Regions from separate parts of the Duganella sp. AC237 genome, predicted to be linked through region 1. Evidence: riboswitches for the same ligand, from Rfam matches in the RefSeq annotation. Region 1 holds a riboswitch; the other holds the start of a gene.
The links. A riboswitch is a leader RNA that binds a small molecule or an ion and turns the genes downstream of it on or off. The one in region 1 is predicted to bind glycine.

Region 1 (15,386 bases):
AGGCGCGGCAGCGAATCCAGCTCGTGCTTTTGCAGCCACGGCGTCACCTTGCCCTGGGTCTGCACGCGTTCCTGCAACTGGCGCAGCGCGTTCAGGCGCGCTTCCAGTTGGGCGTTGGCGGCGGTTTCGCTATTGACCTGCTGCTGCGCGGCCTGGCGTTCCTCTTCAAGGCGCGGCTGCTGCTCCAGCGCCTCCTCCAGCAGGAAGCTTTGTTCTTCCAGCGCCTGCTGCTTTTCCTCCAGCTGCATGCGCATATTGGTCAGGTGCGCGCTGTCCGGCAGACTCAGACCGCTCTTTTCCTGCTGCAGGCGCTCGCGCCGCACGGCCAGGCCATTGAGGATATTGTTGGCGTTGCGCTGGTGCGCCGATTCCAGTTCCAGCTGCTGCTGCGCCTGCATGATGCGGGCGCGCGATTCGGTGCTCCTGGTCTGCGCCTCGCGCCAGGCCTGCTCCAGCATCGGCAACGACTCGCCTTTTTGCTCGGCCATCATCTGCGATTGTTCGACCTTGGCCGACAGTTCTTCCAGCGTGAATTCGGCTTCCTCGATCTGGCCGCCGTATTCGGTGGCCTGGTTCTGCCACTGGTCGCGCTGCGCGGTCAGGGCGGCCAGCTGCGATTGCAGGCGGCCGCGCGATTCGATGACGAACTTGATCTGCGCTTCCAGGCTGCCGATTTCGGCGTTGGTCTGATACAGGCTGCCCTGCGCCGTGTGCAGGCGGTCGCCGGCGGCAAAATGCGCCTGGCGCATGTGCTCCAGGGTCGCCTCGACGTTGCGCAGCTTCGCGGTCTGTTCTTCCAGATCGTTTTGCGCCTGCTCCACCTCGCGGAAGTACTTTTTCTGCTCGTTCTCGGCTTCGACCTTGCGCAGCAGCCAAAGCAGCTTTTGCTTCTCTTCCTGGTCCGATTGCAGCTGGTGGAATTTGGTCGCGACGGCGGCCTGCCCTTCCAGCTTTTCCAGATTCGAATTCAGCTCGCGCAGGATATCTTCAACGCGCAGCAGGTTTTCACGGGTATCGTGCAGACGGTTCTCGGTTTCCCGGCGGCGTTCCTTGTATTTGGAAACGCCCGCCGCCTCCTCGAGGAACACGCGCAATTCTTCGGGACGGGATTCGATGATACGGCTGATCATGCCCTGGCCGATGATGGCGTAGGCGCGCGGACCGAGGCCGGTGCCGAGGAAGATGTCCTGGATGTCGCGCCGGCGCACCGGCTGGCCGTTGATGTAATAGGTAGAGGTGCCGTCGCGCGTCAAGGTGCGCTTGACGGCGATCTCCGCGTACTGTCCCCATTGGCCGGCGGCCTTGCCGTCGTTGTTGTCGAAGACCAGTTCAACGGAAGCCCGCCCGGCCGGCTTGCGATGCGTCGAGCCGTTGAAAATGACGTCCTGCATCGATTCGCCGCGCAATTCCGAGGCCTTCGATTCCCCCAGCACCCAACGCACGGCATCGATGATATTCGACTTGCCGCAACCATTCGGTCCCACCACGCCAACCAGCTGGCCCGGCACCTGGAAATTGGTGGGATCAACGAAAGACTTGAATCCCGACAATTTAATGGAAGATAGACGCACGTGATTATCTGGGCTATGGGCTGTAAAAGATCACAATAATACCATTTAGCGCATTAAATAAGGTTGAAACCCCGGTTGAGGGACGGACCCCAGCCGCAGCCGGGACCCACGCCCGGCGTGGCGCCCTACTGGTGCGCGCGGTGCTTGGACTCGGCCCACATGGCGCGGGTGTAGGGCTGGTCGCGGCCGGAGAGATACAGCGCGGCCTCGGTGATCCATTGCTCCGCCGGCACCGGTTCGACGCGCGGCGCGATCAATACGATCGGCAGGCACAGCACGACCAGCATGCGGCTGAGCGCCCAGTGCTGCTCGGTGCTGGCAAAGCGGATGAAAGCGGCGGCGACGGCCAGCCCCAGGATGCAGCCGGTGACCGATTCGGAGACCGAATGCGCCATCATGGGCACGCGCGAAATGGCGATCAGGATGGCGAAGACGACCCCGGCGGCGGTGGCCGCATACCTGGCGTTACTGCTGGAGCTACGGAAGGCAAGGAAGGCGGCTACCGGATAGACGGCCGCGGCGCGCATCGCGTGGCCGCTAAAGCCCGCGAACTCGACCGACGCGACGCCGATCCCCCAGCCCACGAACGCCATCTTGGTCACGACCACCAGGGTCATGCCGATGCCGAACAACAGCGCCCACATCCACGAAAGTCTCCACGACTTGCCCGCGAGCAGCCAAACGCCGATTGCCACCCCGATGGGTCCCGTTACCGCCAAACTACCCGCTACGCTTAAAGCATGCCACCACATCATCCAATCACCGCCTTTCAATTTTTTTGCACTGCACCATCATTAAAACACACCCAGCCGTATTTGACCGAACAATTGCCGTAAATCAACTTGAATAAGGCAAAAGATAAGCGCGCAAAATGCGTGCCGGCAGTCGGATAAAGAGGGCCGCCGGCAGCTTCGGCGGCGGCGTGGCATACTGTTGCCTATGCTCACTGTTGTTTGATCGGATACGCTTTATGACACTCTCGACCTGGCTGTTATTCCTCTCCGTTTCCCTGGCGGCGGCCTTCAGTCCGGGGCCGGGCGTCCTGATGGCCATCTCGACGGCCGCCACGCAAGGCGCGCGCCGCGCCTTGTATAGCTCCCTGGGCAACGCGCTGGGCGTATTCATCGTCGCCACCACCGCCGTCGCAGGCCTCGGCCTGGTGCTCAAGACCTCCGCGCTGGCTTTTGGCGCGGTCAAGGTGGCGGGCGCCGCCTATCTGATCTATCTCGGCGTGAAAACCTGGCGCCAGGCGTCGAAGGCGCCGGCCCAGGCCGATGACGCAGCCCCGGCGGCGCCGGTCGCGCAGGCCAGCCGCTGGAGCACCTTCCGCTCCGGCCTGCTGGTGGCGATCAGCAATCCCAAGGCGATCCTGTTCTTCACCGCCGTGTTCCCCCAATTCATGCCGCCGGACCACATCGACCCGATGCGCTTCCTGCTGCTGACGTCGACCTTCACCGCGTGCAGCCTGCTGTCGCACTTCTTTTATGTGGTGTGCGCGTCGTGGATGAAGCGCCGGGTGCGCCAGAGCGCGGCCCGTTCGCGCTTCACCAAACGCACCACCGGCGCCTTGTTCATCGGCATGGGCGGCGCGCTGCTGACCGTCAAGTAAACAGACGCGTCGGACCGAGGTCAGCCTGAAGTGGACGCGCGCCGAGCCGGATCGGCCGAGGCTTCGTTGACGGCGCCGCGCGCCAGCGCTTCGGACAGCGCCATGGCCACCACGCCGTCGTTGCGCACCACCCGCGCGGTGGCATCCCGGAATTGCCGCGCCAATTGCTCGCCCGATAGCGAAAAAGCCTCCTGCCGCGACGCGGTCGAGAAAATATACAGCGTGCGAAGCGGACTGATCCATGCAAGCTTGACCTGGCGCCGGCCGCCGTCCGGCTGCGCGAACTCAAGCCACATGCCGCGCCTGAGCCCCTCGACTTCGATGGCGGCCTCCTCCTCGGCCGCTTCAAGCTCCGGCTGGCTGGCGCGCGCCTCGGCTTCGGCTTGGTCGGCCGCCTCCGCCTTCGCCTGCAGTTGCAGACGCCGCTCGGCGGCCTGCTTCGCCACCTGCACCGATATGTCCAGCTGACGTTCCGGCGACAGGTCCAGCGGCGCGCGCACGATGGACGCGTGGCACTCGGCCAGCTCGGCAAAGAATTGCAGGCGGTCGGCGTCCTGCCACTTGATCGCGTCGAGCCACTTGTTCAATGTGGCGAGCATGCCGGGCAGTTTGGAGATCAGCAGCTTGCGGTCGTCGGCGTTCAGCTTGGGGCGCACGCTCCAGATCAGTTCGTCCATGGCCCTGGTGGCGTTGTTGACGGCGCCCGGCTTGCCGTCCTCGATGCTGTAGGCGACGGTCAGCACCGAGACCCAGCGCTGTTCGAGGAACGCTTCCACCACCGCGATGACCTCGCCGGTGCCGATGCGCAGGGCCACGGCGTTTTTCGCCAGCTTGCCCGCTTCCGCCATCTTTTCCTGCTTTAGCGCGGCGGCGATCGGCTCCGCGATGGTGGCCGCGGCGACCCGCTCTTCGGCCAGGATCGACGCTTCCAACTCGCTGACGGCCTGGGCGAATACCGACAGTTCATGGTCGTAGTCGCGGCCGACGCGGTCGACGCTGCGCTGCATCGCCTTGAACAACGGATCTTCCGGCCCATTGCGCTGCTCCCAGCCCATGCGCGACAGCAGATCGATCATGCGGCGCGCCGGGTGTTCCTCCTGGAAGAAGAAGTTCTTGTCGACCAGCGCGGCCTTGAGCACGGGAATCTGCAGGAAACGGATCAGGTCGCGTATCTCCTGCGAAATGTTCTGGTCGCGGAAAACGGTGTCGAAGATCGCCGTCAGCAAATCGAAGGTGCTTTCGTCGGCGCGCGTCAGGCTGCCTTGCGGCATGCTTTGCTTGATGTTGGGCAGGTAGAACACGTTGGCCGGCATGGCGGCGGCGCTTGCGGCCGGCTCGCCGTCCGATCCGTGCTTGCCCACCGCGGTCGCCTGCAACTGCGCCAGATAGGCGAACAGCGGCTGCCTGGCGCCGATCTGCGACTGCCGCTGCGCCTGCTCGTTGCTGACGCCGCGCGACTGGAAACCTTGTGCCGCCCCCTGGACCCAGACGCCGCCCGCGTTCAGCGCCGGCATCGGCACGTCCGGAATGCCCGGATCGATGACGCCGGCGCCTTGCAGCAGGCCGCCGGCGATCTTGTCGACGATCTGGCCGGCGGCCGAACCGGCGACGTCGCTGGAGGCGAAGAACTGGCGCAGTTGCTGGGCCAAGGCCGCCTGGTTGCCGCGCGCGCGGGCGCCCGCCGCCTGCTTGGCCGCGTCGGCCTTGCGGCCCTTGTAGCCATCCACTGAGCCCGGCATTACGCCCTTGCCCTGCAATGCCAGGTCCAGCGCTTCGAGCATCGGTCCCAGTTCGATGAACATGCCGGGTTTGACAAGCGGTTGCAACAACGGCGCCGACTCCGGCTCGGGATCGAATTGCAGCCAGGCTCGCTGCAAGGCCGACAGGAACACCTCGGGGCGAAACGGATTCTGGCTCACGCGCAAGATATCGCGGCCCAACAGGAACGCCAGCCGCACATTGAGCGTCTGCAACGCGTCCGAATGCAACGATTCGAACGGTTTGCTGGCGCCGCCGAGCGCCACCCTTTTGTCCATTTCCTCGAACGGCACCAGCGACATCGGCTGCCCGGCGCCGCTACGTTTGTCTTTCGCGGCCGGCGCCAACTGTGCGATCTCCTGGCGCAGCGTGTTTTCCAATGCCTCCGTCGCCAGATGCAAGAACGCGAAATGGCGGTTACGCAGCAAATTGCCGGCGCGCAGCCGTTGCTGGATGGTGCGCGTATCCCCGTCGGTGGCGTCGATCAGCGCGCCGGCCAGCTTGGCGGCCAGCGCCAGATATTGATCGCCCGCGTGCTTGACGGCGATGCCGATCAAGTCCTCCAGCAAGCCATGCCGCGGCGTGACCGTCTTTATCGGCGCGCCGCTGGTGCTCGGGGTGGTTGAAGTATTCGCCATCGTGTCGGCCCGCTGGTGATCGATCCGTAGACCCCATTCTTACACAGTATTTCCGCATGGCAATACCAGCAGTGAAAGAATCGGCGATTTTTTTTGCCCCTTGCGGGCTGTGTACCACTTTCCTCGTTCCAACAACTGCTTTGACGAGGCGCAATGAACAAGCTTGGACTTTGCTTAACATCATTATATGGTCCGCCCCGCTCCCGCCCTCGCCGTCGCTTCCCTCACCAAGGATATCCATGAAATACCTGCATAACCTGGAAACCTCCAGCAAATTGCTGATCGCCTTCGCCACCGTGCTGGTCCTGACCGTGCTGCTGGGCCTGAGTTCACTCGCGCGCATGGGCGACATCGACCGCGCGTCGACGCAGCTGTCCGACACCTGGCTGCCGCAATCGATCGCCGTGCTGTCGCTCAAAAACAATGTGCAGGAATTGCGCAAGCTCGAACACGTGGTGATCAGCGACAAGGCCAGCATCGACGGTTCCGAGCAAAAACTAAGTCTCGCACTATCCGCGTTCCGTGACAATGCTGACAAGCTCGGCAAGACCATCAACGATGCAAACCTCATGCCGCAGGCGGCGGAATTACAACGGATGGCCGCTTCCTACCTGCTCGCGCACGACAAAATGATGGCGCTGGCCAACGAGGGCAAAAAGGACGAGGCGGTCGCGGTGCTCAAGGGCTCGTCGCTGCCGGCGTTCGACGCCGTCAGCGGCCAGCTCGACAAATTACTGTCCAGCAATCTCGAAGGCGGCCGGCAGGCGGCACGAGGCGCCGACCAGGCGTACCTGGCCGGGCGCATCGTCACGCTGGCCCTGCTGTCGGCGGCGATCGGCTTTGGCGTGCTGCTGGCGTTTTGGCTGGCGCGCTCGATCTCGGCGCCGCTGCAGCAAGTGATGCTGGTGGCGCAGCGCATTGCCGACGGCGACTTGAGCACCCGCATCGAAGTACGGTCCGGCAATGAAACCGGCAAGCTGCTGCAGGCGATGCAGCATATGAACGACAGCTTGATGACGATGATCGCCCAGGTGCAAAGCGGCGCGCGGGCGATCGGCCAGGCGTCGGCCGAGATCGCCGAGGGCAATCTGGACTTGTCGAGCCGCACCGAGCAGCAGGCCGCCTCGCTGGAAGAGACCGCCTCGTCGATGGAGCAGCTGACGGCAACCGTCAAACAAAACGCCGAGCACGCGGTGCAGGCCAACAAGCTTGCCGTGTCGGCGTCGGCGGTGGCGGTGCGCGGCGGCAGCGATGTCGGCCAAGTGGTCGGCACGATGGCGTCGATCAACGACAGCTCGAAGAAAATCGCGGAAATCATTGGCGTCATCGACGGCATCGCGTTCCAGACCAACATCCTGGCGCTGAACGCTGCGGTCGAAGCGGCCCGTGCCGGCGAGCAAGGACGCGGCTTCGCCGTCGTCGCCTCCGAAGTGCGCAACCTGGCCCAGCGCAGCGCGGCGGCCGCCAAGGAGATCAAAAGCCTGATCGACGACTCGGTCGACAAGGTGGTGCGCGGCACGCAGCTGGCCGACCAGGCACGCTTGACGATGGACGAGGTGGTGGGCAGCGTCCAGCGGGTAACCGGGCTGATCGGAGAGATCGCCGACGCCAGCGCCGAGCAAACGGCCGGCCTGGAGCAAGTCAACCGGGCGATCGCGGCGATGGATCAGGTGACCCAGCAAAACGCCGCGTTGGTCGAGCAGGCGGCCGCCGCAGCGTCGTCGATGCGCGACGAAACGGGCAAGCTGAACGAGGCGATCGGTGCGTTCGCCGTGCACGACGGCGCGGACCGGGAAGCGCGGGCGCGGCAGCCGCTGGTCGCCGCCGAGGCGCTCAAAACGCGTGGCATCGCCGGCATGCCAGGCGCGGCGGACATGCGCGACGACGAGGAGACGCCGCCGGCGCTCGCCACCGCCGGCGCGCGCCGCGAACGAATCAAGCCGGCACTGCCCTCGCCGGGAAAACGCACGGTCGCGCCACGCCGTCCGCCCGCCCGCGCCGGCGCCGCCAGCGGACTGGGCAAGGCATCCGGCAAGCTCAACAGTGAGGTCGAATGGGAAGAGTTTTAATGACGAGTGCGAGGCATGTTCCTACAGCCCCCCAAGACGCACTCCGATAGCAAGTGCCTGAGCGAAAACGCATCATTGCTCTACCAGAAACGCGCACGGTGTCACCGTTTTTCCAGTCAGCACGGCGCGCTTGTGGCGAGTACGTTCTTTCACTTTCACAAAGGAACTAAAATGAACTCGAATCAAAAAAGCGGTGGCAGCAAGCAAGGCTCCAGTCAAGGCAGCAGCAAGCAATCGGGCGACAAAGGGTCGTCCAGCGGCTCGCGCTCCGGCACCCAGGGCGGCACCCATGAGCAGCATGTGGAAGCCGGCCGGCAAAGCCATAAAAACGACGGCAACAAACAGACGGGCAACAAAAACCGCTAATCAGGCTCCACCATAATTAGCGGCATGGCGGCGCCTCCCTGGCGCCGCTCCCGTTTCAGCTTGCAATCAAATATTGGCCACGCGCTGTCCACGCGGCGGCACAAAGTCCTTCACGGCGTTGACCATCCCCACCGCCACGCCCTCGGCCGCCGTCAGGTGCAGGTCGGAGTACGCGTGCGTGCGCCAGTGCTCCTCGGTCAGCTTGACGTGTTCGCGCAGGATCTGCTCGGTGCGGGCGTCGTCGGCCTGCAAGCCTTCGACGATGATGCGCAACGCGTCCGGCCGGGCGCCGTGCGGCGCGCTGGCGTGCGATTTGTGCACCATGAAGCGCGCCGTGTCGCTGGCATAACGCTCCTCGCCGGACAGGAACAGGATCACGGCGATGGACGCCACCGCGCCGGCGTTGTAGGTGACGATCTTGATCGGCAACTTGCTCAGGTAATTGTACAGACAGATGCCGTCGCTGACATAGCCGCCGTTGGACTGGATCAGGATGTGGGCGGTGGTGATGCGGTCCTCCGTCATATCGGCAACGGCGTCGAAGACACGGCGCACCATGTCACTGTTGACGTCGCCTGACAGGGTGAACCACGCGTGGCCCTCGTAGGAATTTGGATCTTGGCTCATGGGTGGGCTCTCGAATAAGTGTGATTTATTCTAGCAAATAGTTGTTTATATAGCGTTTTTATTGCACGCCATTCGTGCGCGCCCCCGCCCACCACCCCATCCAGCCCTGCCCGCAAGATTGACATTCAGGCCCTTCTGACATATATTCCCGAGTCTTGATCGGGAGAGGGTTGCGGGCGATACGCCAACGCAGCCGCCGAAGGGGCACTACCCAAAAACTCTCAGGCAAAAGGACCGATCAAGGGACCAGCGCGGCCGCCGTTCGATTTTTTATCGCGGCGGGATGCCAACTGGTCCAACTCTGGAGAGCGGCCGCGGCACACGCCGGCGGCCCACCGAAGGGGCGCACGGGAATCGAGTTCGACTTCGCGTCGATTCGCCCGTAATCTCTCAGGTACCAAGGACAGAGGGGTCTGCGATCATTGTGGAAACAGCTTTTTAGCCGTTCCTTGTATGTTCTGTTAACCCCTTTTCGATATGGACCGAGGAATTATGACGCTCAAAGCCACCCCACTCAATAACGCACACCGCGCCGCCGGCGCCAAGATGGTCGATTTCGGCGGTTGGGACATGCCCGTCAACTACGGATCGCAGATCGAAGAACACAACGCCGTGCGCACCGACGTCGGCATGTTCGACGTCGCCCACATGTGCGTGGTCGACATCAAGGGCGCCAACGTGCGCGCCTTCCTGCGCGGCCTGCTGGCCAACAACGTCGACAAGCTGCAGGTGTCGGGCAAGGCGCTGTACTCGTGCATGCTCAATCCGCAGGGCTTTGTCATCGACGACTTGATCGTCTACTTCATCGACGAGAGCTGGTTCCGCCTGGTCGTCAACGCCGGCACCGCCGAAAAAGACGTGGCGTGGATGCAGGCGCAGAACGCCGCCACCAACAGCGGCGTGACAATCACGCAGCGCCGGGATGGTGATAACGCCATGGCGCTGATCGCCGTGCAGGGCCCGAACGCGCGCGCCAAGGTGTGGGACGTGATCCCCGAATCGAAGGCCGGCACCACCGACATGAAACCGTTCAACGTCGCCTTCGCGCACAGCGCCGCCTTCGGCGAGGCGATGATCGCCCGCACCGGCTACACCGGCGAAGACGGCTTCGAGATCGGTGTCGCCGCCGACCAGGCCGAGAAGCTGTGGAACGCGCTGGCCGCCGCCGGCGTCAAGCCGGCCGGCCTGGGCGCCCGCGACACGCTGCGTCTGGAGGCGGGCATGAACCTGTACGGCCAGGACATGGACGAAACCGTCAACCCGCTCGACGCGGGCCTGGCATGGACCATCGACCTGGTGTCCGAGCGCGACTTCATCGGCAAGGCTGCCCTGCAGGCGATGGGCCAGAACGCCCAATTCGTCGGCTTGATCCTGCGCGAAAAAGGCGGCGTGCTGCGCGCCCACCAGAAAGTCATCGTGGCCGGCACCGACGCCGTCGGCGAGATCACCAGCGGCACCTTCAGCCCGACCATGCAGCAGGCCATCGCGCTGGCGCGCGTGCCCAACGGCGTGGCCGTCGGCGACACCGTGCACGTCGAGATCCGCGACAAGAAGCTGGCCGCCTCGGTGGTCAAGCTGCCCTTCGTCCGCAACGGTAAAATCCTCGCCGTTTAAATGATTTAGTATCCTAGTTCGAACCCGCCCCCTACCCATCTGGAGCCTTACATGAATATTCCTGCAGACCTGAAGTACACCGAATCCCACGAATGGGTGCGCGCTGAGTCGGACGGCACCGTCACCGTCGGCATCACCGAGTACGCGCAGGACGCGCTGGGCGACATCGTCTTCGTCGAACTGCCGAAGGTCGGCAAGAGCTACACGGCCGGCGACGACGCCGCCGTGGTGGAATCGGTCAAGGCGGCCAGCGACATCTACGCGCCGGTGTCGGGCGAAGTCATCGCCGTCAACGAAGACGTGGCCAGCGCCCCGGAGTCGATCAACAGCGACGCCTACGCCGCCTGGCTGTTCAAGATCAAGCCGGCCGACGCCAGCGCGATCGACGGCCTGCTGGACGCAGCCGCCTACGGCAAGACCACCGAAGCGTAAATTATGACCCGTTCAAGCCTGACCCAACTTGAAGCACGCGACGCTTTCATCGCACGCCACATCGGCCCTGACGCCGCAGAACAGGAAGCCATGCTGGCGGTCCTCGGCTACGCCTCGCGCGCCGCCCTGATCGACACCATCGTCCCTGCCAACATCCGCAACAAGGCCACCCTGCCGCTCGGCGCATACACCCAGCCGATGCCGGAGCAGGAAGCGTTGAACAAGCTGAAAAAAATCGCCGGCAAGAACAAGGTCCTGAAGTCGATGATCGGCCAGGGCTACTACAACACGCTGACGCCGGGCGTGGTGCTGCGTAACATCTTCGAAAACCCGGCCTGGTACACCGCCTACACGCCGTACCAGCCGGAGATCTCGCAAGGCCGCCTGGAAGCGATCCTTAACTTCCAGCAGACCATCACCGACCTGACCGGCATGGGCATCGCCAACGCCTCGATGCTCGACGAAGGCACCGCCGCCGCCGAAGCGATGACCCTGATCCAGCGCGTGGGCAAGTCGAAGTCGAACGTGTTCTACGTCGCCGACGACGTGCTGCCGCAAACGCGCGAAGTGGTCGAGACCCGCGCCAAGCCGCTGGGCATCGAAGTCAAGGGCTTCCACCCTGCCGAACTTTCCGGCATCGGTGACGCCTTCGGCGTGCTGCTGCAGTACCCCGGCGTTAACGGCGTGGTGCGCGACTACAAAACCGGCGTCGAGGCGGTCAAGGCCAAGGGCGCGATGGTGGTTGTCGCCGCCGACCTGCTGGCGCTGACCATGCTCACGCCACCGGGCGAATGGGGTGCGGACGTGGTCGTCGGTAACAGCCAGCGCTTCGGCGTCCCGCTGGGATTCGGCGGCCCGCACGCCGGCTACCTGTCGACCCGCGACGAATTCAAACGCAGCATGTCCGGCCGCCTGGTCGGCGTCACCATCGACGCCCAGGGCAACAAGGCCTACCGCCTGGCGCTGCAAACCCGCGAGCAGCACATCCGCCGCGAAAAAGCCACCTCCAACATCTGCACCGCACAGGTGCTGCTGGCGGTGATGGCGTCGATGTACGCCGTCTACCACGGCCCGAAAGGCCTGTTGCAGATTGCCCAGCGCGTGCACCGCTACACCGGCGTGCTGGCGGCTAACCTGAAGACGCTCGGCTACACCGTCACCAACGACACCTTCTTCGACACGCTGACCGTCGCCACCGCCAACGCCGAACAGCTGCACGCGTCGGCCCACTCGCACGGCGTCAACCTGCGCGTGATCGACGCCTCGCACGTCGGCGTCTCGCTCGACGAGACCACCACGCGCGAAGACATCGCCCTGCTGTGGACCGTGTTCGCCCACCCTGTCGGCGGCCCGGCCCACGGCCCGGATTTCGACACCGTCGAAGCGGCCGTCGCCGAATCGTTCCCGGCATCGCTGGCGCGTTCGAGCGATTACCTGACGCACCCGGTCTTCAACCGCTACCACTCCGAAACCGAAATGCTGCGCTACCTGCGCAGCCTGGCGGACAAGGACCTGGCGCTGGACCGCACCATGATCCCGCTGGGTTCATGCACCATGAAGCTGAACGCCACCAGCGAGATGATCCCGGTCACCTGGCCCGAGTTCTCCAACATCCACCCGTTCGCGCCGGACAGCCAGACCATCGGCTACCGCGAAATGATCGCGCAGCTGGAAGAGATGCTGTGCGCGGTGACCGGCTACGCCGCCATCTCGCTGCAGCCGAACGCCGGCTCGCAGGGCGAGTACGCCGGCCTGCTGGTAATCCAGGCCTACCACCAGTCGCGTGGCGAAGGCCACCGCAACATCTGCCTGATTCCATCGTCGGCGCACGGCACCAACCCGGCGTCGGCCAACATGGTCGGCATGCAGGTGGTGGTCACCGCCTGCGACGCCAACGGCAACGTCGACCTGGCCGATCTGAAGGCCAAGGCCGAACTGCACTCGAAGAACCTGGCCGCCGTCATGGTGACCTACCCTTCGACCCACGGCGTGTTCGAGGAAGGCATCCAGGAGCTGTGCGAGATCGTCCATAGCCATGGCGGCCAGGTCTACATCGACGGCGCCAACATGAACGCGCTGGTCGGCGTGGCCGCGCCGGGCGCGTTCGGCGGCGACGTCTCGCACCTGAACCTGCACAAGACCTTCTGCATTCCGCACGGCGGCGGCGGCCCGGGCGTCGGCCCGATCGGCGTTGGCGCCCACCTGGCCAAGTTCCTGCCGAACCAGCGTTCGAATGGCTATATCCGCGACAACGCCGGCATCGGTTCGGTCAGCGCCGCGCCGTACGGCTCGGCCAGCATCCTGCCGATTTCGTGGATGTACATCGCGATGATGGGCGCCGAAGGCCTGACCGCCGCGACCGAAACCGCGATCCTGAGCGCCAACTACATCGCGCGCCGCCTGTCGCCGCACTACCCGGTGCTGTATTCGGGCCACGACGGCCTGGTGGCGCACGAGTGCATCATCGACCTGCGCCAGCTGCAGGACGCCACCGGCATCAGCAACGAGGATGTCGCCAAGCGCCTGATGGACTTCGGCTTCCACGCGCCGACCATGAGCTTCCCGGTACCGGGCACCTTGATGATCGAGCCGACCGAAAGCGAATCGAAGGCCGAGATGGACCGCTTCATCGACGCCATGATCGCCATCCGCGGCGAGATCGCCAAAGTGGAAAGCGGCGAATTCGACAAGCTGGATAATCCGTTGAAGTTCGCGCCGCACACCGCCGAGGTGCTGACCGCAGACAAGTGGGAGCACAAGTACAGCCGCGAAGTGGCGGCCTACCCCGTGCCGTCGCTGCGCAAGCAGAAGTACTGGCCGCCGGTCGGCCGTGCCGACAACGTCTACGGCGACCGCAACCTGTTCTGCGGCTGCGCGCCGATGAGCGACTACGAGTAAGCGAGAGTTTGCGCGGCACGCCGCGCAAACAAAAAGCAGGCAAGCCTCACGGTTTGCCTGCTTTTTATTATCCAATCCGGTGCGGCGATGGTTGCGGGTGTGCGCTCAATTCCTAATCGACGCCAGCCGCAGGCGCACCACCCGCGGCGAGCCCGGTTGCTGGGGGACGTTCGGCTCCTGACCATCCTCCAGCTTGAACATCGCCACCGCCTCGGACAGATTGAGCGCCTGCCGCTGCAACCCCGTGGACGCCGCCGCCGCCTGCCGCACCAGCGCCAGGTTCTGCTGCGTCACCTGGTCCATCTCGAGGATCGCCATGTGCGCGCCCTGCAAACCCTCGGCCTGCTCGGCGCTGGCCTCGCTGATCTGGCCGATGATGTCGCCCACCTGCTGCACCGAGGCCACGATCTCCGCCATGCTGTCGCCGGCCTCCTCCACCGAGCGCGCGCCGCCCTCGATCTCGGCCACCGACTCGGCGATCAAGGCCTTGATCTCGTGCGCCGCCGTCGCCGAGCGCTGCGCCAGGACCAGCACCTCGCTGGCCACCTGTGCGAACGCTTCGCCCTGGGCGCCGGCGCGCGCCGCCTCCACCGCCGCGTTCAAGGCCACCAGATTGGTCTGGAACGCCAGGCCGTCGATGACGCCGACGATGTCCACCACCTTGCGCGAGCTGCCGCGGATCGACGCCATCGTACCCACCAGCCGCTGCACCACGCTGCCGCCGCGCACCGCGAAGTTGGTGGCGCAGCGCACCAGTTGATTGGCCAATTGGGCGTTGTTCGCCGTCTGCGCGACCGTGGAGCTGAGCTCACGCATCGCGCCGCTGGTCTCCCCCAGCGAGGTCGCCTGCCTTTCGGCGCGCTGCGTCAGATCCACGCTGCCTTGAACCACGGAGCGCGACGCCGAGTCCATCGATTCGGCCGACGCCAGTATCGTCTTGAGCGTCGTGTTCAGGTTGCGGATGCTGGTGTCGAGCGCGCGCGAGGTCTCGGAGATCTCGTCGCGGCCATAGACGCGGTTCTTGACCGTCAGGTTGCCCTCGGCCAGATCGATGGCCGCCGAGCCGATCTCGCGCACCTCCTTCAGTAGCGCGTTACGCACCGCCATCGTCACCAGTAGCGACAAGATAATTGATATCGCTACCATGATCGGCATCCAGACCGACACGCTGGTGAACTCCGATTCAGCCTCCGTGAAAGCACGCTCGCTGAGCGATTGTTCGAGCCTTGACAGCTCATCGAGCCGCTGGGACACCACATCGAACGCGCGTTCGGCCTTGAACATGGCGTTGGCGGCCATCGAATGATCGGCCATCCCCAGCTCGATCACATCGGCGATCGCCTTGACATACTGGCTATGCGCGGCCTGCGACTGCACCACGAAGCGGCGCTCGGCGGGATTCGATTGGGTGACCATTTCGAGCTGCGCGAACTGGCGGTCCAGCGCCGCGTGGCGGGTATGGATGTCGCGCACCAGCGCGTCGATGCGCGGCGGCGCGAAGCTGGCATTGATCCAGGTGAGCAGCTGGTAGATTTCGGTGTGCGCGCGGTTGGCGCCGGCCACCAGGTCGGCGGTGGCCTTCAGGCGCACCGCGCGCTGCTGCACCATGTTTTCGAGCGACTCGTTTTGCCGCACCATGCCGAGGTAAGCCCCGGCCGACAGGCAAATCAGCAGGATCAACACCACACCGGGCGCCAACAACAGTTTGGGACCTATACGAAGTTTGCTGAGCATGACGTTGACCGGTCAGTGTTTATAGATGCCGGCTTCCAGCGCCACGTCGTCCACCCGCAGCACGTAGGTG
Region 2 (14,095 bases), 400 kb from region 1:
CAGCATCAGCTGATAGAACGCCAGGTCCAGCCAGCGGTCGAACTTGAAGGCGGCATGACGAATAGTGCCTGCATGCACGAATCCCGCCTGTTCATGCAGGGCGATGCTGGCGGCGTTGGCGGCGTCGATGCCGCCAACCAGGATGTGCAGGTCGGCCTGCCGCGCGGCGTCGATGATGGCGCTTAGCAAAGTGCGCCCCAAGCCTTTGCCGCGCTGGTCGCCGCGCACATAGACCGAGTGCTCGACCGAGTATTTATTGGCCGGAAAGCCCCGAAACGCGCCGTAACTGGCGAATCCCAGCAACTCGCCCGCGCCGTCCTCCAGCCCGATGACGGGATAGCCGCCGGCCCGCTTGGCCGCGAACCAGTTCTTCATCGTTTCCATCGTGCGCGGATGGTATTCGTAGAGCGCGGTCGAGTTGGCGATGGCGTCGTTGAAGATGGCGAGGATGGCTGGCGCGTGACGCTCTTCCGAACAGCTGACGAGTTGCATTGAGGCTCCGAAATAAGGGCTTGGATTGAGACTGCTCAACATGATAGACGATAAATCTCAAGCCTTCCAACGGCCATCCCTGTCATCCAGACATTTTCGTACAGAAAATTAGGACAAAGGAATAGACTGGCTGACGAAAGTACTTTCCATGTTGTAATATCACGAAAAATGGGTATCGCGCCTCACCAATAATAATAGAGCGAGGTAGCATCAATCATGAAATTAGCGCATGCGCCGTCTATTCGGACCCGGCTGATCTGGCTGGTGGTGGTTTGCGTCGTCCCCGCGTCGCTGATGGTGGTGAAGATGATCGCCTCCGACTACGAGTTCGCGCGCGCCGCTTTCATCCGCAGCGCCATGACGACCGCCCACGCCAACGCCATGGCGATCGACAAGGAATTCGCCGTCATCGAATCGACGCTCAAGGTGCTCGCCACCTCGCCCAGCCTGCTGGGCGAGGACCTCAAGCCGTTCTACGATCAGGCGCGCGCCATCTGCGCCAGCCAGGATATTTTCAACATCGTGCTCGAAGACGGCGCGGGCCAGCAGCTGATCAACACCTTCAAGCCCTACGGCGCCGCGCTGCCCAGCACGAGCATCGACCACCTGTTGACCTACATGCGGGACAACGACACCACCGCCATTTCACAGGTATCCATGGGCCCCCTGTCGAAGCGCTACATCGTCGCCGTCGCCGTTCCGGTCACCAGGAAGTCGAACGGCTTCAACGCGCTGAGCGCGGTGGTGACGGTGGAGCGCTTCGGCACCATCCTCAAACAGCAGCAATATCCCGAACACTGGATCGCCACCATCCTCGATAACAAGGGCACGGTGGTCGCGCGCACCAGCGACATGCAGCGCTACGTCGGGCAGCACGCGATTCCCGAGGTGCTGGAACGCCTGAAGGAACTGCCGGAAGGGGTTTTCGACACCAAAACGCTCGACGGCAAGCCTATCCTGGCCGTGCTGGCCAAAGCGCCCAATTCGCAGTGGACGGTGGCCATCGGCATTCCCATCGAGGTGTTGAACTCAGAATTGCTTGCCAAACTGTGGACGCTGGTGCTGTCGACCATCCTGCTGCTGGGCGGCGGGCTGCTGTTCGCCTGGCACATCGGCAACCGCATCAGCCGCTCGATCCGCGACCTGGTGGCGCCGGCGCTCGCCCTTGGCGCCGGCGACAGCATCGAGCCGGCCACCTACGGCCTGCGCGAGGCGAACGAGGTGGGACAGGCGCTGGTCAAGGCGTCGAGAATGCACGCGCTGGCCAAGCATCAGGCCACGCACGATCCGCTGACCGGCCTGGCCAACCGCGCCATGTTCACCGAGTTCCTGGCCCGCCAGCTCAATCTGAGCGAGCGCAATCAGCAGCCGATGGCGGTGCTATATCTGGATCTGGACAACTTCAAATTCATCAACGACACCTACGGCCATGGCGCCGGCGACGTGTTGTTGAAGGATGCGGCCGACCGCCTGCGCTCGGAACTGCGGAAATCCGACATGGCCGCAAGGCTGGGGGGCGACGAGTTCGCGGTGGTGCTGGTCGCCAGCGGCGGCGACGACGCGGCCGGCGTCGTCGAGAAGCTTTCGCGCCGCCTGGCCATGCCCTACGAGATAGACGGCCACGAACTGCTGGCCGGCGCCAGCATCGGGGTGGCCATCTATCCGCAGTCGGCCAGCACCGCCGACGATTTGATCGCATGCGCCGACGATGCCATGTACAAGTGCAAGGCGGAGCGCAAAAAAGCGCGCGCCCTCACGATCGACTAGGGTCGGCCAAGTCGGCCAAGTCGGCCAGGGGCCGGTCAATCGCGGCCGGCGCCTTCCACATACACCTCGTCGCCGCAGCCCACCGCGCGCACGCGTACCGGGGCGGCGTTGCCCACCATCTGCTTCAACTCACCGTCGGTGCTGAATTCGAGCGGCAGCGACAGGCGGATCTCCTGCAGGTACTTGCGCTGCGTGCAAATCAGGGTGATGCTGTCGGCCACCTGGGCGCCGTAGCTGGTCTTGACCCGCTCGAAGAACTCGTTGACGCGGAACGACTTGCCCACGCTGCCCAATACGATCTTGCCCACCTCCGAATCATTCACCACCCGCACCGCCGACACGGCCTTGATGAAGTAGTCGTCCGGCGACAGCGATTGGCATTTGCCATGCTTGTTCCACTCGTAGGCGCCGAATGTGCGCTCGTAGAAGAAGTTGGGCATCCATGGCGCGATCTTGTCGATGGTTTCCTGCTTGAGCGAGAACTGCTCGCCCTTGCAGCTGCCATAATTGGTGCCGCACTCCTTCTTGTTCGGCCACAGGCCGTGCAGGTTCAGGTTCTTCGCCTCCAGTTTGCCGCCGTTCATGGCGTCGCATTCTGGCTTTTTGCCGTTGTATTTCACATGCTCGCAAAAACCCGGCTGCCAGGTGATCGCCAGCAGATAGCTATCCTGCTTGTTGGCGATGTTGCACACCCCTCCGGCGGCAGCGATCTCGCGCCCGCGCTGCGCCTTGGTCGGCTTATCGCTCAACTCCGGCGTGCCGCATTCCTTGCGCACCCAGCGCAATGCCGGCTGCGCGCCCGGCACCTCGACCCTGATCCAGTCGTAATCGACCTTGTTGATTTCGCGGACCGTGTACTCGGTCCCCGGCACGATTTTCTGCGCGCCCGGGTTGTTCTGTTTGGCGAAGGATGTGTAAGCCTCGCAGCTTTGGGTGGCGGTGAAACTGCCATTGGCCGATTCGCTGGCGCTGCAACCGAACGCGGTAAAAACAAGCAGCAAGGCGGCTGCGGGGACGGTGTGGCGATGCATTCAAACTCCTCAGGTTGGTCAAGTGCCAATATCTTAGCGGACTTATCGCGGCGGGTGGGAAGCCCTTTTCTATCGAAAACAGCCGCCGGCACCGCGACTTGTGGCAACCGCACGACGAATCGAAGGCTTGCCGTCCGTGATAGGCGATAGTTTCTTTATGACATGATATTCTCGGTTACCGACTGATCCTGCGAACCACAATGATCTCCAACGAAACACGCCTGAAGTGGGTGGCTTTCATACTGCTCGTCTTCATGGGTGGCGTCGGCACGCTGCCCTTCCTGACCAACCGCAGCGTCCAGCACACCATGGCGCAGTTGAAAGCCACTTCGGCCAGGGAACGCCACTACCAGTCGATCCTGGGGTTGCTGGTGGACGCCGAAACCGGCCAGCGCGGCTTCATCCTGACCGGCAAGGAGGAGTTTTTGCAGCCCTACCATGCGGCGGTCAACATGATCGAGCCGCTGCGGGCGACGCTGTGGCAGGAAAGCGCCGACCCGCGCGAGCGCAAAGCGCTGGCCGACGTCAAGGTCTCCATGGACCTCAAGCTAGGCTTGATGGCCGAGACGATCGCGATGCGGCGCGAGCAGGGATTCGCCGCCGCCGAAAAGGTCGTCGCCGCCGGCGCCGGCCGCGCGCACATGGACATCCTGCGCAATCTGATCGGCGGCGAGCTGTCCTCGCTGTCGATCCACCGCGACGAGTTGCGCGAGCAGCTGACGCACGGCGCCCGCAAGGCCATGTACATCAGCGCGGCAGTCAACATCGCCGAGATGATACTGCTGGCGGTGGCGTTGCTGGTCGGTCTGCGCTCGTTGCGCGCGCGCGCGAACGCCGAAAGGCTGGCGGCGGAAAACACCGGGGCGCTGCGCCGCGCCGCCGCCGCGTCGGAGCTGCGCAACCAGCAGCTGGCGGTCAGCGCCGACATGCTGCACGCGCTCGAATGCGTATCCACCGTCGAAGAAGCCTCGCTGATCGTCTCCACGTTCTGCAAAAAGCTGGTGCCCGGCGTATCCGGCAGCCTTTACCTGTATCGCAACTCGCGCGACACGCTGGAGCGCAAGGCCAGGTGGGGCGACATTGCCGACGACGCCGATGGCATCGAGCCGGAACAGTGCTGGGCGGTGCGGCGCGGCACCGTCCACGTCTGCGCCGGTGACGGCGATCTGCAGTGCCGGCATGGCAGCGCGGGCGACAGCGGCGCCGGTCCGCGCGTCTGCATGCCGCTGGTGACGCAGGACGCCGTGCTGGGATGCCTGACCCTGTACGCGGCGCCCGAGCAGCACGACATCTTCGAACGCCAGCGCGAGGTACTGGCCACGCTAAGCGAAGAGATCTCCATGTCGATGAGTAACATCAAATTGCGCGAGACCTTGCGCCTGCAATCGATCATCGATCCGCTGACCGAGTTGTACAACCGCCGCTACATGGACGAGACGCTGCGGCGCGAGCTGATACGCTCGCAGCGGAACGCGAAGCCGCTGGCGGTCATCATGCTCGATCTGGACCACTTCAAGCGCACCAACGACACCTACGGCCATGACGGCGGCGACGCCATCCTGAAGCGGGTGGCGCAGGTGCTGTTGACGAATATCCGCGCGTGCGACGTCGCGTGCCGCTTCGGCGGCGAGGAGATGGTGGTTCTGCTGCCAGATTGCGACATCGACCTGGCGACCGAGCGCGCGCAGCTCTTTCGCGGGTTGATCGAGGCGCTCCAGGTCGCGCATGGCGGCCACACGGTGCGCACGACGGCGTCGCTGGGCGTGGCCGGGTACCCGGAACACGGTGCCGAGCCGGCGGCACTGTTCCAGGCGGCCGACAAGGCGCTTTACCAGGCCAAGCGTGACGGCAGAAACCGCGTCGTCCGGGCGCTGGCCCCGGAGGCGGCCAGCGCGGATCAGCGCCGCACGGAAGCTCACGAAAATCGCGTATCCTAGACGGTTCACACATCTAACGCAGAGCGCACGCCATGGCGACAAAACCAGTTACCAAAGCCGAAACGGTCCTGCTATCGGGCGGCAATCCGCAAATCCCCAAGGCCTATGGCGACGCGCCGGTGCAGGCCTACATCGCCGCGATGCCGGGCTGGAAAAGCGATCTCGGACGACGTCTGGACGAGATCATCGTCCACACCATACCCGGCGTGAACAAGGCCGTTAAATGGAACACGCCGCTATACGGGATCGCCGACCAAGGCTGGTTCCTGGGTTTTCATTGTTTTACCAAGTACGTCAAAGTCACCTTCTTCAACGGCGGTTTTCTCGATCCGCTGCCGCCGGGGGCGTCCAAAACCGCCGGCGTGCGACATCTCGACCTGCGCGAGGACGACCCGCTCGACGAAGCGCAATTCGCCGAGTGGGTGCGACAAGCCAGCCGGTTGCCCGGCGAGCGCATGTAAAGGCCGTCAGGCCACTTTCGCGACCCGCGCGGGCGCTTGCCGCCCGCCCTCCCGCCCCGACGCGGCGAAGATGGTCTCGGCGATGATGTCCGCCGTCGCCGCCGACAGTGTCCAGCCCAGGTGCCCGTGGCCGGTATTGTAGAAGACCGTCGGCGCCTTGCCGCGCCCCACACGCGGCATCAGATTGGGCATCATCGGCCGCAGCCCGGCCCATGGCGTCACGCTGCGCGTGCTCACCCCCGGGAAGCATTGCTGCACCCACTTCACCAGCGGGGCGATGCGGTCGGCCCGGATATCGCGGTTGAACCCATTGAACTCCGCCGTGCCGGCCACGCGGAAGCGGTCGTCGCCCAGTCGGCTGGTCACCAGCTTGGTCTCGTCGTCGAGCAGGCTGACGGTCGGCGCGGCGGCCTGGCTGGCGGCGTCGTTCAGGTGCACCGTGATCGAATAGCCCTTGACCGGATAGACGTTGACGCGGTCGCCCAGCATCGCCGCCATCGCGCGGCTGGCGGTGCCGGCGCAAACGACCACCGCGTCGTAGCGGCGGGTGGTGCTGAAACCGTCCTCCTCGACGGTGATGTCGACGCCGTCGGCGCCCGCCCGCATGGCCGTCACCTGCTGGCCGAAGCGCAGTTCGGCGCCCAGCCGTTGCGCCGCCCGCGCCAGCCCGGTGGTGAATTTGTGGATATCGCCGGTGCTGTCGCTGACGGTGTAGTGGCCGCCGTAGTAGTCGCCGCGCAGGGTCGGCTCGATGGCGCGCATCTCCTCCGGCGTGACGGCGCGACGCGCCAGCCCGCCCTGCATCAACAGCTTCGACACGCCCGCCGCGTGCTCGAATCCGGCGCGCTCGCGGTAGATGTGCAGGATGCCTTCGCGCTTGAGGTCGAAGGCGATGTCTTCGTCCCTGGCCCACTGGAACAGGTGTTCGCGCGCCGCCAGCGCCAGCTGTGCGGTGGCGATCGTGTTGTCGCGGTAGTGCGGGATGGCGGCGATGAATTGGGCGAACCACGACAGCTTGTGCCAGCCCGGCTTTGGATTGACCAGCAGCGGCGCGTCGTTCCTCAGCATCCACTTCAGGCCCTTGGCGATGGTGGACCGGTGATTCCACACTTCCGCGTTGGAGGCGGACAGCTGGCCGCCGTTGGCGAACGAGGTTTCCATCGCCGCGTAGCGGTGGCGTTCGAGCAGGGTGACGGCGAAGCCGCGTTTGGCGAGGGCGTAGGCGGTGGTGACGCCGGTGATGCCGCCGCCGATGATTGCGATGGTTTTCATGAAGATTCCAGACCGTCAAAGGGGATGGTCTCGGCGCACATGCGCAAAGACACCCCCTCTGTTCTGGACCTGAGAGATTCACGCCGGGCCGCGATGGCGGCAGCGCTTGCTCCTTCGGTGCGGGTGGACGACGTCCGAGTCCTGCCGCTCTTCAGAGTTTAAAGTGCTGTATCGGTCCTTTTGCCTGAGAGTTTCCGGGGCGGTTGCTCCTTCGGCGCCGTCCGTCAGCGCGATGCTGGAACAGTCTCTCCCGATACGGCGGTGGCTTTTGGCCACAACGGGCGTAGCTTACCTGAAAAATTGCGGCTTATCCACCCGACCCGCACCCACCCGGCGCATTGGGTTCGCGGCAACCCGGCCGTGGGATGGGATACTTGGCCAACCCGCGCTACGAGATAATGCATGTGGCGCATCACCATCGCCACCACTTCCACTGCGTGAAATGCGACCGCGTGTTCGATATCGAGGGCTGCCCTGGCCATATGGACAGTCTGGCGACCAAGGGGTTTACCATCGAACGCCACGAGTTGACCTTGTACGGCGTCTGCGCCGAATGCTCGGCCGCCGGCGCCACGCCGCCGCCCCGGCCCCAACCCGCCATCAGCTTGACCCGGCACGGCGCCGGCAATCGGCACGCCGGTTTGTGCCCGCCGCGATCCGCCATGCCCCGCGCCTGCCCTGCGCGTGCGACAGCGTACATCGCTTAAAATCGAACTTAGGCATACTTATCGTTACCCCGAAATAACTTGATGAAAGCGAGACATGGCAGAGAATGAAAAGGCGGCGTCGCCCGCCCCGGTGATGGATGCGGAAACCCTGGAGTTCATACGCGGCGTGTTCACGCTGGTGCGCGGCGGCGACGCGGAACGTCTGGCCGGCATGGTGGCCAAGGGCTTGCCCGTCAGTTTCCGCAATGAGAAAGGCGACAGCCTGATCATGCTGGCCTGCTATCACGGCCACCTGGACACGGCGCGCGTGCTGCTCGAAGCCGGCGCCGACCCGAACGTGCCGAACGACCAGGGCCAGACGCCGCTGGCGGGCGTGGCCTACAAAGGCTATCTGGACATCGCCGAGCTGCTGCTGGCCCATGGCGCCGACATCGAAGGCGCCAGCCCGGACGGCAAGACGCCGCTGATGATGGCGGCCATGTTCAACCGCACCGATATCCTCAAGCTGTTGATCGAGCGCGGCGCGGCCGTCGATGCGGTCGACAGTCGGGGCATGACGGCGATCTCGCTGGCGCAGACGATGGGCGCGAAGGACACGGCCGCGCTGCTGGCCGAAAAAAACCTGTAAGCCACGCTGCGGCGACCCCGACCCGTCCCTCCCGCCCTCATGCCCCGATCAGGCCTTGCCCGCACACGCGCAGGGTCGCGCCGCTGATGCCGAACGCGGCCGGGGTGCTGAGGAACGCGATCAGTTCGGCGACGTCGCGCGGCTGCCCGCTCTGCTTGACGGCATTGAGGCGCCGGCCGATCTCCCGCACGACCATGGGCATGGCGTCGGTCATCGGCGTATCGATGAAGCCGGGCGCCACGGCGTTGATGCAGATGCCGCGCGGCGCCAGCAGCGGCGCCTGGGCGGCGACATAGCCGATCAGCGCGGCCTTGGACGCGGCGTAGTTGGTCTGCCCGAAATTGCCCGCCACGCCGCTGACCGACGACAGGCAGACAATCCGGCCGTCGTCGCGCAGCACGCGCCGCTCCAGCAAGCGCTGGTCGATCGCGATCACGGCGGCCAAGTTGACCTGCACCACCAGATCCCAGAAATGCTCCTGCATATTGGCCAGCGTGCGGTCGCGCGTGATGCCGGCGTTGTGGACCACGACGTCGACGCCGCCGAAGCGCTCGAGCAAAAAGTCGGCAAGACGCCCGGCGCTGTCCGGCGCGGCGATATCGGCGAGGAAGGGCACGGCGGCGAAGCGGTCGCAGGCCTGGTGCAACGCATCCGCCGCGCCCGGCACATCGAGCGCGACGACGGTGGCGCCCTCTTGCGCCAGCCGCTCGACCACGGCCAGGCCGATGCCCCTGGCGGCGCCTGTCACCAGCGCGACCTTGCCGGACAACGCCTGCGTCGACGACATGCTGGCGGGCGCCGCCACGTTGGCCGCCAGGTGGAACGCCTGCCCTGTCACGTAGGTGGTGCGGGCGCCGCAAAAGAACCGCAGCGGACCGTCCAGGCGGTCGAGCGCGTCGCGCGCCACATAGCCGAGATTGACCGTAATACCTTTGGCGCCGATTTCCTTTGCCAGCGAGCGCACAAATCCTTCAACGCCACGGGCAACGGCGGCGGCGGCCGGCGTGGCCGCGGCGCCGGGATCGGCCGCCAGTATCAGCACCCGGCCATTGCGAACCAGCCGCCGCACGACAGGATGCAAGCCGTCGTACAACGCCCGGTAGTCCTGCGGCGCCACGCAACCGGTGGCGTCCATCGCGACGATATCGAGCGGCCCGGCGCCGGCGGCCGGCCCGTCCAACGCCGCCGTGCCGGCGCGGACAAAAGCCGCCGCCATCGCCTCGGCCGCATAGCCGCCGGCCGTCCGGCATAACAAAACGCGTTTGCCATCGAACGGCCGGTCCACATACGGTCCCGCCTCGCGCGACAGCGGCACCGGGTTCGGCAGGCCGATGGCCCTGGCGATGGCGCCGGTGATCGGGTTGCCGTTCAAGCGCATTAACAAATCGGACATGTGATTCTCTTCGGTGCGGGTAACACCGCATTATGCCCGCACCGGCCGCTGGAGACGTTCCAGCCCGGTTTGCCGTCCACCCGCAAGACGCCGGCCCGGCCTCAGTCGAGCAAGCCGAGCATTTTGGCCTCGTAGATCGCCTCGGCGCGCGAGTTCACCTTGAGCTTGCGGTAGGTGCGCCGGATGAAGGTCAGCACGGTGTGGCTCGACACCGCCATCAATCCTGCGATCTCCTCGGTGGTGAAGCCTTTGGTGATCAGCTCCAGCACCTGCTGCTCGCGGGGCGACAACTGGGTGCGCAACGGTTGGGCGTCGGCATCCGCCGCGCTCCTGGCCAGCGCCTGCCGCACCGGCGGCAGGTGGCGGAAGCGGGTCAGCATTTGCCGGGCGATGATCGGGCTGATCGGGCTGCCCCCCTGAAAAATGCTGCGGATCTCGTCGGCCAGGCCGCCCGGCTTGGTGTGCTTGAGCAGATACCCGGCGGCGCCGGCCTCGATCGCGCGCATCACATGCAGTTCGTCGCCGAAATTGGTGCTGACCATGACCGCGCAATCGGGCCAGTGGGACGCGGCCGCGCCGATGACATCGATGCCGGAACCGTCCGGCAGGCCCAGGTCCACCACCAGCACGTCGCAGGCCCGTCCGTCGAGCATTTGCAGGCCGGCATGGCGCGTGCTGGCGGCCGCCGCCAGCACCATGTCGGCCGCGCCGGCCACGGTCCCCTCCAGCGCATGCAGGAAGTCCATATCGTCCTCGACGATACCGACGCGGATGGGGTGGATCGAAGTGGTGGTCATCATGGGTTGTCTCAGTGGTGTGTGGCGACCCGCGGCGGCGCCAGGGTCGGTTGCGAGTGCGTTGGCAGTGCCGGTTGCGGTTGCGGTTGCGATAGCGGCTGGGGTTGCGGTTGCGTTAGCGGCAGCCACAGCAGCACGCGGGTGCCGCCGCCGACGACCGCCTCCCAATCGATGGCGCCGCCGATGGCGGCGGCCCGGCGCTGTTGGTTCAGCAAGCCCTTGCCGCCGCGCTGCCGCGCCGCCGCCAGATCGAAGCCGGGACCGTTGTCGGCGATCGACACCGTCACGCCGTCGTCGTCGAACGCGGTGGCGACACGGATTTCAGTGGCGTTGGTGTGCTTGACGATATTGCTCAACGCTTCCTGCAAGATGCGCAGGATGTGCAGCGCGGTGCGCGGATCGATCCATTCGAGCGGCGGCACGTCGGCCACGGCCCAGTGCAGGCGCATGCCGGCCAGTCGCAGACGCTCGCCCAGCCGGTAGCGCAAGGTCGCCAGCAACAGCAGCAAATCGGCCTCGACCGGCTCGAGCGAGTCGATCGTCAGGTGCAGGTCGTCGATGCAGGCGCGCAGGATGTCGGGGATGGCGTTCTCCTCGAGCTGGCCGCGCTCGACCGCCCACAGCGCGCTTTGCAACGACGAGCCGAGGCCGTCGTGCATGTCCTGCATCAGGCGCAGGCGTTCGCCGGCGAGCGTTTGCCTGTGCTCGATCTCGATGAGGCGCTGGTAGCTCAATGCCAGCTCGGCCTCGCGCTCGCGCAGGCGCGACGCCAGTTGCAGGTTGCTCTGCTCGACATGCGCCAGCGCGCCGATATAACGGCGGTACATCAGGTAGCACAGCATGCCGAAATTTTGCAGATTGATATACGGTCCCAGATACCAGTGCTCCGGCCCGAGGAAATTGCTTTGCAGCGCCCAATCGTTAAGACCGTACAACACGCAAAGGCCGACGCCGACCGACATCAGCATGGCGTCCGGCGAACGGCGCCATGACGCCCGTACGCCGGCAACGGTGATGGCGCTGCCGGCCACGATGGCGAGCAGGTAGATCAGCGGCGTGACCAGCGGCGTGTTCCAGCCCGCCAACGACGGCGACGAGCACACGGCGACAAAAAAGTTGACCGCCAGCAAGCTGCGGCTCAGCCAGCGCTGGCGTTGCCCGTGCACCATCTCCTGGAACGCGTGCACCAGCGTCAGCATCCAGAACAGCGAATTGAGCATGAGCCAGGCGAACCAGTCGTTGTCCAGCCGCGCCTCGCAGAAAAAGCTCAGCGAGCGCGTGAACTGGGCCGCCGCCAGCAAGGTGAACAGCCCGTAGCCCAGGCCGACGCCGCGCCACAGCCAGACAAAGGCGGAAAACACGCCGACGGCGACGAAGGCGCCGATGCACATGAGCGGCAGATACAATTGCAGCCACTGCCGTCCGTGGTAGCGCCAGCCGATATCGTCGGTCGTTCCCAGCCACACAGAGGCGAGCGCCGCGCGGCTGCTGGGCGGGTGCTGAATGCGGAACAGGATCTCGCGCGGCGGCGCGCTGCGCGGGTCGCCGCCCAGTTCCAGCCACAACGGCGGCCAGTACCAAGTCGGCCCGTCGAGCTGGCGTTGGTGGCGCAGCCGGCCGTCGACGTAGACGGCGATCGGGCCGTAGGCCTTGACCCGCGCCGAGTACAGCATCCGCCCCGCGCCGGATTCGGCGGCCGGCAAGGTCAGGCGGAACCAGGTGGTGACGATGGGGGCGCCAGATACGTCCAAGCGGCCTGCGGCGGTGGGGGGGCTCGGCACGTCAGGCGTATCGGGCGTTTCGTGCGCGCTGGCGCCGCTGCCGGCCTGCGCCGCGCGCGCCTGGCCGAGCACGTCCGACGGGTGGGCGTAGGGCAGTGTCACGGTGCGCCAGGCCGCCGGCAACGTGGCGCTGTCGACCTTGTCCGCGGCCGGCGTGGGGCGCTCGCCTGCGACTTCCTGCATCTCGGCTTTCGTCAGGTGCAGGGGCCCGGCGCAGGCACCGGCCATGCCCAAAAGCAGCATGCTGAGGCAAGCCGCCAGCCTGCCTGGCGGCATGGCGATGCGTCGGCGAGGCGGCCGCGATAGTGCTGTGCGTGGATACAATCTGGCCCCGCCCGATGAAAAAACCCCAGTCCCCGTTCGCCTCGAACAGCGCTTGCACGCCGGGCAAAAGTGACTATTAAGAAAATATTAATGTTATTCTTAATCGTAACATTAATGTCCACAGTTTAAACATCGCGGTCTGTCCCCAATTCTGGTGACAGCGCGGTTGGCGCTTCAGAGGTAGAGTGGTCGATGTCAACGAGGCCCCCACCATGAAACTGTCGCTCGCCGCGAAATTCAATATCGTCTTTCTCACCATTTTCGCGATCGGCTTCGGCGCCGCCAGCGCCGTCACCAACCACTTGCTGCAGCAAAACGCACGCGAAGAGACGCTGGAAAGCGCCCGCGTGCTGATGCAAGCGGCCAGCGCCGCGCGCAGCTACACCTCGGGCCAGATCGCCCCGCTGCTCGACATGCAGCTCAAGTATGAATTCCTGCCCCAGTCGATCCCCTCGTACGCCGCCACCGAGCACCTTAACCATCTGCTCAAGTCCTACCCGGATTTCAGCTACAAGGAAGCGACGCTGAACCCGACCAACCTGCGCGACCGCGCCTCCGACTGGGAGGCCGACGTCGTCAACACCTTGCGCGCCAAACCGGAGCTGAAGGAAATGGTGGGCGAGCGCGGCACGCCGATCGGCCCGGCGCTGTATGTGGCGCGGCCGCTACAGATCACCAACGCGGCCTGCCTGCGCTGCCACAGCGTGCCCGACAACGCCCCCAAGACCATGCTCGACATTTACGGCCGCAACAACGGCTTCGGCTGGAAGCACATGGAGATCATCGGCGCCCAGGTGGTGTCGGTGCCGATGGAGGTGCCGCTGCGGCGCGCCAGCGTCATGCTGCGCAGTTACATGGTGTCGATGCTGGGCATCTTCGTGTTCCTGTTCATCGCCCTCAACTTGATGGTGCACCTGTTCGTCACGCGCCGCATCACGCAGATGTCGCGCCTGGCCGACCAGGTCAGCATGGGCGAGTTCAGCGCCGGGGAGCTCGACGTCAAGGGCAGCGACGAATTGTCGGTGCTGGCGCGCTCCTTCGGGCGCATGCGCACCAGCCTGGCGAGCGCGATGAAAATGCTCGAAGAGTAAGCGCGACATGCTTGCGCAATTGGGGAAATACCGGATCGACGCCACCCTCGGCAAGGGCGCCATGGGGGTGGTCTACAAGGCCTTCGATCCGCACATCGAGCGGGTGGTCGCGCTCAAGACGATCCGCAAGGAGTTGTTCGGCGACACCCGTCAGGCCGAGCTGATCAGCCGTTTCAAGAACGAGGCGCAGGCCGCCGGCCGCCTGCAGCATCCCAACATCGTCAGCGTGTACGAGTACGGCGAGGACGCCGACGCCGCCTACATCGCCATGGAATTCGTCGACGGCACGCCGCTCAATACCTTGATGGTCGCCGGCCAGCCCACCGCGCTGGCGCACGTGGACGCCTGGATGGGCGACCTGCTGCTGGCACTCGACTATGCGCACGCGCGCGGCGTGGTCCATCGCGACATCAAGCCGGCCAACCTGCTGATCACGTCCAGCGCCCAGGTCAA

Region 2: linked by a shared signal. The riboswitch ahead of AC0IYS_RS16760 (D-amino acid dehydrogenase) and the one ahead of gcvT (glycine cleavage system aminomethyltransferase GcvT) in region 1 are both predicted to bind glycine.

What each region holds. Positions count from the first base shown of each region.
Region 1 covers NZ_CEEDEW010000003.1:4,172,885-4,188,270, forward strand. The annotation lists gene smc (chromosome segregation protein SMC) at 1-1,571, opposite strand, end outside; gene AC0IYS_RS18455 (phosphatase PAP2 family protein) at 1,697-2,215, opposite strand; gene AC0IYS_RS18460 (LysE family translocator) at 2,542-3,180, shown strand; gene AC0IYS_RS18465 (DUF1631 family protein) at 3,201-5,576, opposite strand; gene AC0IYS_RS18470 (methyl-accepting chemotaxis protein) at 5,816-7,645, shown strand; gene AC0IYS_RS18475 (hypothetical protein) at 7,817-8,011, shown strand; gene AC0IYS_RS18480 (ATP-dependent Clp protease proteolytic subunit) at 8,078-8,638, opposite strand; glycine riboswitch at 8,789-8,885, shown strand; glycine riboswitch at 8,930-9,055, shown strand; gene gcvT (glycine cleavage system aminomethyltransferase GcvT) at 9,131-10,252, shown strand; gene gcvH (glycine cleavage system protein GcvH) at 10,304-10,684, shown strand; gene gcvP (aminomethyl-transferring glycine dehydrogenase) at 10,688-13,582, shown strand; gene AC0IYS_RS18500 (methyl-accepting chemotaxis protein) at 13,688-15,316, opposite strand; gene AC0IYS_RS18505 (cache domain-containing protein) at 15,329-15,386, opposite strand, start outside.
Region 2 covers NZ_CEEDEW010000003.1:3,773,415-3,787,509, forward strand. The annotation lists gene AC0IYS_RS16735 (GNAT family N-acetyltransferase) at 1-492, opposite strand, end outside; gene AC0IYS_RS16740 (cache domain-containing protein) at 709-2,259, shown strand; gene AC0IYS_RS16745 (ribonuclease T2 family protein) at 2,295-3,290, opposite strand; gene AC0IYS_RS16750 (diguanylate cyclase) at 3,491-5,227, shown strand; gene AC0IYS_RS16755 (DUF1801 domain-containing protein) at 5,260-5,688, shown strand; gene AC0IYS_RS16760 (D-amino acid dehydrogenase) at 5,695-6,960, opposite strand; glycine riboswitch at 7,009-7,122, opposite strand; glycine riboswitch at 7,123-7,223, opposite strand; gene AC0IYS_RS16765 (hypothetical protein) at 7,365-7,667, shown strand; gene AC0IYS_RS16770 (ankyrin repeat domain-containing protein) at 7,723-8,256, shown strand; gene AC0IYS_RS16775 (3-oxoacyl-ACP reductase) at 8,294-9,649, opposite strand; gene AC0IYS_RS16780 (LuxR C-terminal-related transcriptional regulator) at 9,751-10,449, opposite strand; gene AC0IYS_RS16785 (sensor histidine kinase) at 10,458-12,503, opposite strand; gene AC0IYS_RS16790 (Tll0287-like domain-containing protein) at 12,764-13,642, shown strand; gene AC0IYS_RS16795 (serine/threonine-protein kinase) at 13,650-14,095, shown strand, end outside.